DNA from 3 places in the Clostridium neonatale genome. Region 2 is predicted to be linked to each of the others. Evidence: riboswitches for the same ligand, from Rfam matches in the RefSeq annotation. Region 2 holds a riboswitch; each other region holds the start of a gene.
The links. Region 2 has a riboswitch for lysine ahead of CNEONATNEC86_RS00400 (Na+/H+ antiporter NhaC family protein). Riboswitches for the same ligand answer to the same signal wherever they lie in the genome.

Region 1 (4,296 bases), on a different contig from region 2:
ATCCATCAGTAAGAGAATAATTTTGATGTTCAACATCATTTAATCTATTGTTTATATACAAAAAAACTAGGCATAAACCTAGTTTTTTAAAGTACGTTTTAAGAATTCTCTTGTTCTTTCTTTTTTAGGATTATTGAAAATCTCTTCTGGATCTCCTTCTTCTTCGATAATACCATTATTCATAAATACAACTCTATCTGATACTTCTCTTGCAAATTCCATTTCATGAGTTACAACTAGCATAGTAAGTCCGCTTTCTGCAAGTTCCTTCATTACCTTTAATACTTCTCCAACCATTTCAGGATCTAAAGCAGATGTTGGCTCATCAAATAATATTACATCAGGTTCCATAGATAATGCTCTTGCTATTGCTACCCTTTGTTTTTGTCCACCAGATAATTGTTTTGGCTTAGCATTTATATAATTACTCATACCTACAATCTCTAAATACTTCATAGCAACTTTTTCAGCTTCTTCTCTACTTCTTCCTAAGACCTTCATTTGTCCAACTACACAGTTACTTAAAACATTGTGGTTGTTAAATAAATTAAATTGCTGAAATACCATTCCTAATTTAGTTCTATATTTATATATATCATGTTTATCATCTAATATATTTTCACCATTATATATAATTTCCCCGCCTGTTGGTTTTTCTAAAAGATTTACACATCTTAATAATGTTGATTTTCCAGATCCTGAAGATCCTATAATACAAACAACTTCTCCCTTATTAACTGAAAAATCTATATCTTTTAAAACCTTATGGTCTCCAAAGGATTTACTTAAGTGTTTAATTTCAATTATTTTTTCCATTTCGATTCCTCCTTAAGCTACCACATTACCATTAACTTTTTTAGCTATATCTTCTGGTGTTTCAACTTGCATTTGATTTCCTGCAATAATATAATTTTCTGGTCCATCTAGTTTCTTTTCTATTGCTCTTAATATTCTTGTAACTGTAAATGTCATAATGAAATAGATTATACATGATATAAAGAACGATTCAAAATATCTGAAATTATTTCCTGATATAGTCTTAGTTTGGAAATATAGTTCTGATACAGATATAACATTTAATACAGATGTATCTTTTATATTTATTACGAACTCATTACCTGTTGCTGGTAAAATATTTCTAACAACTTGTGGTAATACTACATTTATCATAGTCTGAAAATGATTCATTCCTATTGCTTGCGCTGCTTCAAATTGTCCCTTATCTATTGAAACAATACCACCTCTTACTATTTCAGACATATATGCACCTGTATTTACTGATACTATAAATAGTCCTGCTAAAACTCTATCTATGTCTATTCCAAAAGCTGCCGCAGATCCATAATAAATAACCATAGCTTGCACTATCATAGGAGTTCCACGGAAAAACTCTATATAAATCGATAAAATTGAGTTAATTATTTTTAGAAATACTCTTTTAGTTCCTTTTTCTGGAATAGGAATTGTCCTTATAACTCCCACTATAAGACCTATAAGCGTTCCCACTAATGTTCCTATTATAGAAATTAATAATGTCATTCCAGCCCCACGTAAAAGCATTGGCCAGTTATTTTGCAGTATCTTAATTATCCATTCTAGACTCATAAAAAACTCTCCTTAAAATATTTAATTATAGGATTTAGGCTTTTTATAATAATCTATACCCTGAGCTATTGAGCCGCTGGTTGATTTTTAATAGCCGTATCCATTATTTCTAATCTTTCTTCTTCTGATATTCCTTTTAAAATTTCATTTATCTTATCTTTTAATTCACTTCCCTTTTGTACACCAACTGCTATAGCTGTATCTTCTTCTGATGTAACAAAACCATCTTTAAATTCTATCATTTTAAAGTTGTCATTTGCCATTTGAGCACTTAAGGCTTCTGGTCTTTCTGTGACATAACCATCTATAACTCCGCTTTCTAAAGCAACTCTCATAGCTGGGAAATTATCCATAGCTGGTTGTTTATTAACTGATGGTATTTGATCTATTACTGAATAGTGGAAAGTATTTAATTGAGCTGTTATTTTAGCTCCTGAAAAATCATTTAGTGTCGTTGCATTATCATATGCTCCACCATTTTTTACTAGCATTACTAGGTCTGACTTATAATAAACATCTGAAAAATCTATTGTTTCCTTACGTTCTTCTGTTGGAGACATACCTGCAATAATAGCATCTATTTTTCCCGATGTTAATGATGGTACTAATCCATCCCATTCAGTTTTAACTATAACTAATTCTTTTCCTAATGAATCAGCTATTTTCTTTGCTATTTCTACGTCATATCCGCCAGCATATTCCGAACTTCCTTCTATTTTTACTGCACCATTTGAATCATCCAGCTGAGTCCAATTGAAAGGTGCATATCCTGCTTCCATCCCTACTCTAAACACATTTTCTGATGAAGCCTTTGTCCCACATCCTGTTAATGTCATTGTTGCTGTTACCACAGCTAAAATTAGTGCTGATAATCTTTTTTTCATATTTACCCTCTCCTTTTTTATAATAAAAAAACCAACCCAAAGGGCTGGTACTATCTTCAATATTTTAGATAATATTATATGAATTTATAAAAACTACTACTATATGGCCTAGCTTAAATTTCATATAATATCCCCTCATCTTTCTAATTGAGATAGCACAACTTAATAAACTGGGGAGTTTATTAAGACAGTCCTGCAGCTCTTAACTACAGACCCAGCAAGCAACACTGAGATATATTGCAAACTTCGGCAAAATCCCCTTCTCCATAGCTTCATTGCTCTCTCTAGCTCTGCTAAAGACTGTTGGATTCTGCGCCTCTACCTCACAGTAAAGTGAGGCATATATTTAATTTTATGACATAATGATAACTATATATTTAGCTTTTGTCAATCTTTTTAAAATTTTTTTATTAATATTAAAAATTAAAATTCGTTTATAGATTTATACTTATAAATTAATTCTTTTTAATACGATTCTCTGTTAATTTTTAATTATATAATTTCAGCAAATTTCACATTTACTTTCACTGCTATATAAGTTCCCCCCCACAAAAAGCAAGTTTTGGTCTGTCACTTATGATACAGTTCTCCGTATCGCTAATAAGTGAGGTTTTTAATTAATATATTATTCATTTTTATTATAATAGAATATCAAAAAAGGTTGTAGCCTAAACTACAACCTATAACAATCTAAAATTATCTTCTATTTTGTTCTTTTTTAGCTCTTCTACAAGATGGACATCTTGTAGGCTCATTTTCGAATCCTTTTTCTTTATAGAATTCTTGTTCTCCTACTGAAAATATGAATTCACTTCCGCAATCTCTGCATGTTATTGTCTTATCTGTCATAAATATTCCTCCTAAAATTAAAGATTCTAAATTGATATAATAATCTCTAATTCTCGAGAAACTATTTACCTAAATGAAACTTTTTTTGTTAGCAAATTTGCTACTCATTTATAATAACATATTATTTATTTAATTGCAACCTTTTTTTATTATTTTTTACAATTGATAGAGATATTACCCTAAATGACGCCATACACTTTGAATGGTATAGATCTTCCAATTCTGATTCTGACAATGATAAACTAATAGGAACAGATGAAAATTATAAATTAGTTAATGCTGATGCAAATTCATTTATTAGATTAATTGGATACTTTAATGAATAAAAATTCCAAGCTATTACAGGAAGATTTAATAAAAAAGCTACAATTAGTTTTAGCTCTTCTTCATCAAAACATAAATCCAATACTTCAAAATATGAACAAACTAGCATACCTGTTGTAAGTGAAAAGAATGACAGCTCCGTCACACAAATTCCAATTCAAATAACTACAGGAAATGATAGAGCTAAAAAAGAAAATATAATATTTACTGAAGATAAAGCTAATGAGGCAATTGAAACATAAAAAAAACAAGGTAATGATGTAGCTAAAATACTTATACCTGATAATAATTATTATATATCAGAGGTAAATGTAAGTTTTCCTAAAACTACACTTTCTGCACTTTAAACTGGAAATGTCTCTTTAGAAATAAATACAGTAAATGCAAGAATTTCTTTACCAAAAGACTCTATACATGATTTATTTTTTGTATATATTTTCTATATTCTGATGTTGACATAGAATTAAGTCTTTTTGATACCTACGATTATTATAGTATTATATTTTATACAATCATCGTAACAATGGCATGCTGCCTGTTAGCTTATTGACTTTTTTCTTATGGCCACAGATAGCAAGCCCAAAATATGAGTGTTCTAATTCAGGCGTCATTGAGGCTTTTTGCAAATATTCAC
Region 2 (4,296 bases):
CTTTGAATGGGTTATTATTTGAAAGAGGATATTATTTATGAAAGAAAAGCCATCAAGTAGATTTAGAGAAATAATAATGGTATTTGCTAAATATGGATTTGGATATATTTTCGATAGAAAAGATGAAGAACAAAAAAAATCTCCTGCTAATTTAAGAAAAGCTTTTGAAGATTTAGGTCCAACATTTATTAAGATAGGTCAAATATTAAGCACCAGACCAGATTTATTGCCAAAAGAATACATAGATGAGTTAGTTAAGTTACAAGATTCAGCGATAGTGGAAAATTTTGACGATATGAAGTTAGTTTTTGAAAAATCACTGAACACAACTATAGATGAAAGTTTTCAATATCTTAATAGGGCTCCAATAGCATCAGCATCTATAGCACAAGTATATGAAGGAATATTAAAAGATGGCAGAGAGGTCGTTTTAAAAATTCAAAGGCCTAAAATATATGAAAAAATAATAAAAGATATTGCTATTCTGATGAAGATATTGAAGATTGCTGAAGGAAGAATAAATATACCTATAATTGATCCTATAGAAGCGCTGGAAGAAATAAAATTCACAACAATTCAAGAACTTGATTTTATATCAGAAGCTGGTAATATAGAGAAATTTAGCGAGTTAAATAAAAATACTGCACCTATTTATGCACCTTATGTAGTTAGAGAGTTGTTAAGTGATAAGGTTTTAGTATTAGAAAATATTGATGGTATAAAAATAAATGATATAAAAGAGCTTGAGCAGAATGGATATGATATAAATGATATTGCTGATAAATTGACATTAGCATTCTGTAAACATATATTTGAAGATGGCTTTTTTCATGGAGATCCACATCCCGGAAATTTATTGATTTCAGAAGGGAAAATATGTTTTATAGATTTTGGCATAGTAGGACAACTAAGTGATAACATGAAAAAATGGCTTAATATAGCTACTCATGATAAAGAAAAACTGGTTAACTGCATTTTAGCAATAGCTATAAAGAAAGGAAAGGTCAATAAAGTAGATATATACGATTCAGTTTCATATATTTTCGATGTTTATTTAGAAACATCTATAAAAAATATAAAAATATCAGAACTTGTTCAAGAAATATGGAATATTACAAGGGAAAATAATATACAGTTACCTAGAGAATTGGTTTCCTTGACAAGGAGCTTAATTTTGTTAGAAGGAGTAATTGCTTATCTTGACCCAGATCGAGAAATAGTAAATGTAATTGCTAATTTTATGAAATCAAATAATAGAACTACGATTTTAAGATGTTTAGAGAAAGAAGAATTAATAATTTCACTATATTGTTTTACAAGAGATTCTATGAAAATTCCTACAAAGACTGTAGAGGTTTTGAATAAATTATCAGATGGAAAGCTTACACTAGATATACGAATTAATGAGATAGATGAAATAATTAAGCAAGCTAATAAAATGGTAAATAGATTAACAGAAGGTGTTGTTATTGCTGCGTTAATATTATCTTCATCATTAATTATCAGTAATGATGTTAAGCCTTTATATAGAGGAATATCAATAATAGGGATTGGTGGATACGCAATTGCTTTTATGTTAGCTATAAAAGTTCTAATATCTATGAGCAGAGCAAATGAATGTCGAAAGAAGAAATAAAACTAACAATAAAATCAAAAAATATTGAAATAAAATTAAAAATAAGGTATTCTATATCATATAAAAGTGAATAAAGTAAGAGATAGAGGCGCAATATTTAATAGTAATATTATGGAGCTAAGCACTTTGAAGTAATATGAAAGGAAATATTGCCGAAGTCTATAACTAATGCTTTAAGGTTATAGAGCTGGGGTTGCATAGAATATATGCAAAACTGTCACAAGTACTTTGTGGTGAGCTATCATTCGTGGTTATGTAAAACATATTATGTTTTTAAAGACCTTGGGTGTTATCTCAAGGTCTTATTTTTTTGATTAAGAATTTATTTTAAATTTAGAAAATAAATTTCTTAGAGCCATAATTGTATTTTATAAGTTAATTACTTAATTTCTATCTTTAAATTTATCACAATAAAGATTAGGAGGATCATTAACATGAAAAATTCAAGAAGCTACCGTGTGTTTTTATTGACATTAATTATGTTAATAATGGCATCGACAGCAGTTTTTGCAGCTGACGTTGCAGAGGTTAATGCAGAAAAATTTGGACTTTGGACTATACTTCCACCAATTATAGCAATCGCATTAGCATTTATAACAAAAAATGTTGTAATATCACTATTTATAGGAACTCTATCAGGATGTTTTTTATTACAGATTATAGGAAGTAATCCATTTATGGCTATTATTCAAGCATTTTTAGATTTTGTACAAAGAGCATTAAACTCATTAGCAGATCCATGGAATGCAGGTATTGTTCTTCAAGTTATGGTAATTGGAGGAGTTATAAGCTTAGTCAGTAAAATGGGCGGAGCAAAAGCAATTGCAGAGTCTCTTGCTAAAAAGGCAAAAACTCCAAGAAGTGCTCAATTAATAACATGGTTCTTGGGAGTATTGGTATTCTTTGATGATTATGCAAATTCATTAATTGTCGGACCAATAATGAAGCCGGTAGCAGATAAGATGAAAATTTCAAGAGAAAGATTATCTTTTATAATTGATGCTACAGCAGCACCAATTGCAGGAATTATGATTGTATCTACATGGATTGGGTTAGAAGTTGGATTAATAAAAGATGGTTTCACATTAATAGGTCAGGAAGTAGATGCATTTGGAGTATTTTTAAGTACGATTCCATATAGATTCTATAACATATTAATTTTAATTTTTGTTGTTGCTACATCACTTTTATTAAGAGATTTTGGTCCCATGAGAAAAGCGGAAATAAATGCAAGAAAAGGATACATATCAGATGCAAGTAAAGAAATTACTCTTGATAAAGATGTAGAAGATGAAATGGCACCTAAAGAAGGTGTTAAACTAAGCGTATGGAATGCAATTATTCCAATTGGAGCGTTAATGATATCAGCTCTGATAAGTTTTTATTATAGTGGATATACTGCAATTATGGGTGGTGAAGATGTTGTACTTCAAAATTTAATGACAACATCACCAGCTTCATTTACAGCTATAAGAGAAGCTTTTAGTGCATCAGATGCATCGGTAGCATTATTCCAATCAGCATTATTTGCATCTATTGTTGCCATATTTATGGCTGTATGTAAAAAAATATTTACATTCTCAGAAGCAGTAGAAGTCTGGATAGATGGAATGAAAGGATTAATCATAACAGGAGTTATATTAATACTTGCATGGTCATTAAGTTCAGTGATAAAAGAGTTAGGAACTGCAGCATATTTAGTTAAATTGCTTTCAAGTTCAATACCTCAATTTTTATTACCAAGTATAATATTCATTTTAGGAGCAGTTATATCATTTGCAACAGGTACAGCATATGGGACTATGGGAATATTAATGCCACTTGCGATCCCTCTTTCATACTCAATATCGCCTGAAATGGGATACGTTATAGTAGGTACGAGTGCTGTTTTAACTGGAGCTATTTTTGGGGATCACTGTTCTCCAATTTCAGATACGACAATTATGTCATCAATGGGAGCAGGATGTGATCATATTAGTCATGTTAGAACTCAAATGCCATATGCGTTATCTGTAGCAGCAATTACAATACTATTTGGATATATTCCAGTAGGATTAGGACTTTCTATATGGCTTGTATTACCATTAGCAACAGCTGCGATATTTGCACTAGTTTATTTCGTAGGTAAGCCAGTTGATAATGTAGAAGTGATTTAAGAATAAGCTATAAATTATATTAAAAACTACCACAGAATGATTTAAAAAGTTATTCTGTGGTAGTTTTTTTACTTAAATATTAATTAAAAAAGATAAGAATAACATATTGACATTTATAGGCTACAGGTGTAACCTATAAGCAGGGTTACACCTGTAGCTTAGAAAGGAAGTGCGGAATTGGAAAAAGAGTACTCTATAAGTGAATCAGAATGGGAAGTTATGAAAGTGTTATGGAAAAATCCTAATAGTACAATGAGTTTTATAGTAGAGCAATTAGAAGGAAGAGGCTGGAGTTATTCAACTATAAAAACATTGGTTAAGAGACTGACGGATAAAGAATTTGTAGTAGCAGATAAGAGTCAAGGGAAAAATTTTTTATATAAATGTGCAGTAAAAGAACAAGAATGTAAAATTAATGAAACTAAAAATTTTTTAGCAAAAGTATTTGATAATTCGTTATCTATGTTTGTATCTACATTAGTAAAAGAAAGTAATTTATCCAAA
Region 3 (4,296 bases), on a different contig from region 2:
TGGGTAGCTAAGTCGGGAAGGGATAAACGCTGAAAGCATCTAAGTGTGAAGCCCACCTCAAGATGAGATTTCCCATAGCATAAGCTAGTAAGACCCCTTGAAGACTACAAGGTTGATAGGTCAGAGGTGTAAGTGCGGTAACGTATTTAGCTGACTGATACTAATAGGTCGAGGGCTTGACCAATATTAAGTTGTAATACATTAGGTACTATGTGCAATTTTGAAAGAACATGATTCTTTCAAAAAAAGATTTGTGAAATCAGGATTTTGACTTTGAAATTAGTTTCTTTTAAAGGAAACTCCATCAGCTGAAGCTGAGGAGTGCTAAATTTCAACGAAATCAAAGATTTCGGAAATTTATGCATCTAGTGATGATGGCATAGAGGTAACACTCCTTCCCATTCCGAACAGGAAAGTTAAGGTCTATAGCGCCGATGGTACTGCATGGGAGACTGTGTGGGAGAGTAGGACGTTGCTAGGTAAGTTTAAGAGATAGTTAGAAATAACTATCTCTTTTTAGTTTATAATAAGCGATGATATTTGATTAACATCTCCATTCATAACTTTATATGTAGGATTAAATTCGTGCTTTATTTCAGGAGATAAATTTGAATGTATATATAATGTATCTAATCCAACTGACTGAGCACCTTTTATATCACAAATAGGATCATTTCCAATCATTATAGATTTTTTTATATCTAAATTAAGGTCACTAATTAATTGCTCAAAAAATTTTGAATCAGGTTTGCAAATATAATAATCAGATGAAAAATAGATTTTATCAAAATATTTTTCTATATCTAAAATTCTCATTTCATACAGAGTGAATACTTGTTGAGCATTTGATAATAGATAAATATTTTTTTCTTTTCTTTTTAGTAATTCTAATAGTTCTATTACCCCATTATAAAGTTTTAAATATTTTATTGAAAGAGTTCTAAACAGATGTGCTGTTGATTTAACTAAATCTTCAGATGGTTTAACTTCTTTTTCTTCATAAAGAATTTTAAATATATTTTCTAATGGGAAATCTGGATATTTAGTATGAGATAAAGATTTCTGTTTTTCTTTAAATTTATTAAGATATGATGCTTTTAATTCATCAGAAGAATATATAGCACCATTAAATGAATAAAACAATGAAAGTTTACTCCAAAGAATTTTAGATTTTTTATTAGTATGTATATCTACCAATGTTCCATAAAGGTCAAATATATAATTAGTATACATGAATAAATCCTTCTTTCTTGTTATAGATTGCACTATAAATTTATATAATATAAATCTTTATAATAAAAATAAAGATAACATATAAATTATTCTATATATAAGTTGATAAATCCTTGTTTAAGAATACTTTTTGGAAATATTCACATATGAAATTGTTATATATTATTTGACATGAAATCAGAATATATCTAAAATATAAGCATTGGACATAAATAGGGGGAATTATATGGAATCATATATAACAATGCTAATTATAGTGTGCCCACTAGTATTTTTAGCAGGATTTGTTGATGCAGTTGCTGGCGGTGGTGGATTAATATCACTTCCAGCATATATTTTTGCTGGTGTGCCTATATATGTGGCTTATGGAACTAATAAATTTGCTAATAGTATAGGAACTGCTGTAGCGACTAGTAAATTTTTCAAAAGTGGAAATATAAAATTAAAACTAGCTATATTATCAGCTATTGGTGCAATAATAGGATCTTGGCTTGGAGCAAAATTAGTTTTGATATTAGATGAAAAGTACTTACATTATTGTTTAATGATCATATTGCCAATTGTAGCAGTATTTTTATTATTTAATAGAAGTTTCGGTTCAGTAGAAGAAGAAAAAGAAATTAAAAAAAAAGATATGTATTTTATGTCTTTAATAATTGGATTTATAATAGGAGGCTATGATGGCTTTTTTGGACCAGGTACAGGAACATTTTTAGTACTAGCTTTCACCTCATTATTAGGATTTAATTTAATTACGGCATCAGGAAATGCTAAGGTAGTTAACCTTGCATCTAATATAGGAGCTTTAATAGCCTACATATTAGGCTCTAAAGTGTCATTTGCCATAGGAATACCAGCAGCAGTATGTTCAGTAGCAGGAAATTATATAGGAGCTCATTTAGCAGTTAAAAATGGAGCGAAATTCATTAAACCAATTATTTTATTAGTGGTAGGAATGTTATTTATAAAAGTTCTTTTAGGATTTTTTGATTTATAAATTTTATAATTATTTAGATAAATTAAAAAATATTTACATATTATTAATATAGTGCTATAATTATTAGTAATTTAATTAGGAAAAGCCTAAGGTAGAGGTGCTGTAAGCAATAAGTACTTATTATGAGCTGGCAAGCTATGATTAATTTAGGAAAGGTGCTATGGCCGAAGGAAGAAATTATGCAAAGATTTGTTTCTGGGTATACATAGAATATATGTATAACTGTCACGAAAGTGGAGAGCTACAGAGGTTTGATGAAACTATTTATTATAATTACATTTATTCATATATGAATATTTCAAAAGATTTCAAAAATAGTTTCGTCTTAGCTTTAGTGATTAACTCTACCCGTCTGGTTTTATATCAGACGGGTTTTCCTATTTAATTACAAAATTAAAAGGAGTGTATTAAAAAATGAAGATTCAAGGTGTAATTGTACCATTAGTAACGCCATTTAAAGATGGAAAGTTAGATGTTAAATCATATGAAAATATGATTAATCATTATATAGATCAAGGAGTAAATGGGTTTATGCCTCTTGCAACAACAGGAGAATCACCAACATTATCATCATGTGAGTATGAGGAAATAGTAGAGAAAACAATTGAAGTAAATAATAAAAGAGTTCCTATATATATTGGACTTGGAGGTAATAATACTAGTGAATTAGTAAAGAAAGTGAAGACAATAGAAAGATATGATATTGATGGGATACTTTCTGTTACACCTTACTATTCAAAACCGAGTCAAAAAGGAATATTTGAGCATTTTAAAAGCTTATCTGAAGCTACAAGATTAGATATAGTTGTATACAATATTCCATATAGAACAGGTGTAAATATAGAAAATGAAACAATATATAAGCTAGCTGATTTAAATAATATAATTGGAATAAAGGACTGTTGTGCTAACTTGAAGCAAACTACAGATTTACTTTTAAACCCACCAAAAGATTTTTCCATATTAACTGGAGATGATGGATTATTTTATAATACACTCTTACTTGGAGGTCATGGGGGAATAATGGCATCTGCACATTTAAGAACTGCTGATTTTATAAAAGTATATAATCTTGTAAAATCTAATAACCATGTGGATGCGTTAAAAGTATGGAAAGAACTATATGAATTTATTCCCCTTTTATTTAAAGAGCCGAATCCTTCTCCTATTAAGTTTTGTTTAAAGAAAAAAGGATTAATTGAGTCTGATGAAGTTAGATTACCATTAACAGCAATAAGTGATGAATTGAAAGAAGAATTGAATATAATATTAAGCAAATAATAAAATATGAACTATATATGAAACTGATATTATTAAATAATTTAATAACATCAGTTTTTATTAAATTATTAAGAGATTTTGTGAGAAAACGTTGTAGATTTTAATAGATATTAGAATGATAAACATTACTTTGAAGCAATTTTTTGACTGACTATGTAAAAAAGAGTAATATTATAGGGTACAAATTTAAAGGATGTGATAAAACAATGATGCCAAAACTCTTTACAATGTTCAAAAACAAAGAGATCACTAAGAATCAGGTGGCAAAAGATATAATAGCGGGAATTATTGTGGCTGTTATAGCATTACCACTATCAATAGCACTTGCTATATCATCTGGTGTTTCACCAGAAAAAGGTCTTATAACAGCAATTTTTGCTGGATTTCTAATTTCTTTTCTTGGGGGAAGTAAAGTTCAAATTGGAGGTCCAACAGCTGCATTTGTTACTATAATATATTCAATAATTGCAGAACATGGATTAGACGGATTAATTACAGCTGTAATTATGGCAGGAATTATATTAGTTATTATGGGTTTATTAAGATTTGGTTCTCTTATTAGGTATGTACCTAAAACTATAACAGTTGGATTTACTGCTGGCATAGCCGTTACACTTTTCTCAGGCCAGCTTAAAGATTTGCTAGGATTACAAATAGATAATGTACCAGCAGAATTTATTCCAAAATGGGAAAGCTATTTTGCAAATATGAATACATTAAATATATATTCATTAGCAATTGGAATAGGTTGTATAATAATAATTGCACTTTGGCCAAAGGTAAAT

Region 1: it holds a riboswitch for lysine, as region 2 does, so the genes downstream of both, CNEONATNEC86_RS20760 (transporter substrate-binding domain-containing protein) here and CNEONATNEC86_RS00400 (Na+/H+ antiporter NhaC family protein) in region 2, are expected to answer to the same signal.
Region 3: it holds a riboswitch for lysine, as region 2 does, so the genes downstream of both, dapA (4-hydroxy-tetrahydrodipicolinate synthase) here and CNEONATNEC86_RS00400 (Na+/H+ antiporter NhaC family protein) in region 2, are expected to answer to the same signal.

What each region holds. Positions count from the first base shown of each region.
Region 1 covers NZ_UICR01000003.1:567,404-571,699, forward strand. Annotated here, with positions in the region: gene CNEONATNEC86_RS20750 (amino acid ABC transporter ATP-binding protein) at 79-816, opposite strand; gene CNEONATNEC86_RS20755 (amino acid ABC transporter permease) at 829-1,605, opposite strand; gene CNEONATNEC86_RS20760 (transporter substrate-binding domain-containing protein) at 1,671-2,489, opposite strand; lysine riboswitch at 2,635-2,818, opposite strand; gene CNEONATNEC86_RS20765 (zinc-ribbon domain-containing protein) at 3,186-3,338, opposite strand; gene CNEONATNEC86_RS20770 (hypothetical protein) at 3,601-3,807, opposite strand; gene CNEONATNEC86_RS20775 (DUF2000 domain-containing protein) at 4,175-4,296, opposite strand, start outside.
Region 2 covers NZ_UICR01000001.1:87,143-91,438, forward strand. Annotated here, with positions in the region: gene CNEONATNEC86_RS00395 (ABC1 kinase family protein) at 38-1,636, shown strand; lysine riboswitch at 1,712-1,885, shown strand; gene CNEONATNEC86_RS00400 (Na+/H+ antiporter NhaC family protein) at 2,065-3,792, shown strand; gene CNEONATNEC86_RS00405 (BlaI/MecI/CopY family transcriptional regulator) at 3,970-4,296, shown strand, end outside.
Region 3 covers NZ_UICR01000003.1:466,690-470,985, reverse strand. Annotated here, with positions in the region: rRNA gene CNEONATNEC86_RS20295 (23S ribosomal RNA) at 1-184, shown strand, start outside; rRNA gene rrf (5S ribosomal RNA) at 365-481, shown strand; gene CNEONATNEC86_RS20285 (HAD family hydrolase) at 517-1,233, opposite strand; gene CNEONATNEC86_RS20280 (TSUP family transporter) at 1,460-2,230, shown strand; lysine riboswitch at 2,315-2,482, shown strand; gene dapA (4-hydroxy-tetrahydrodipicolinate synthase) at 2,645-3,511, shown strand; gene CNEONATNEC86_RS20270 (SulP family inorganic anion transporter) at 3,718-4,296, shown strand, end outside.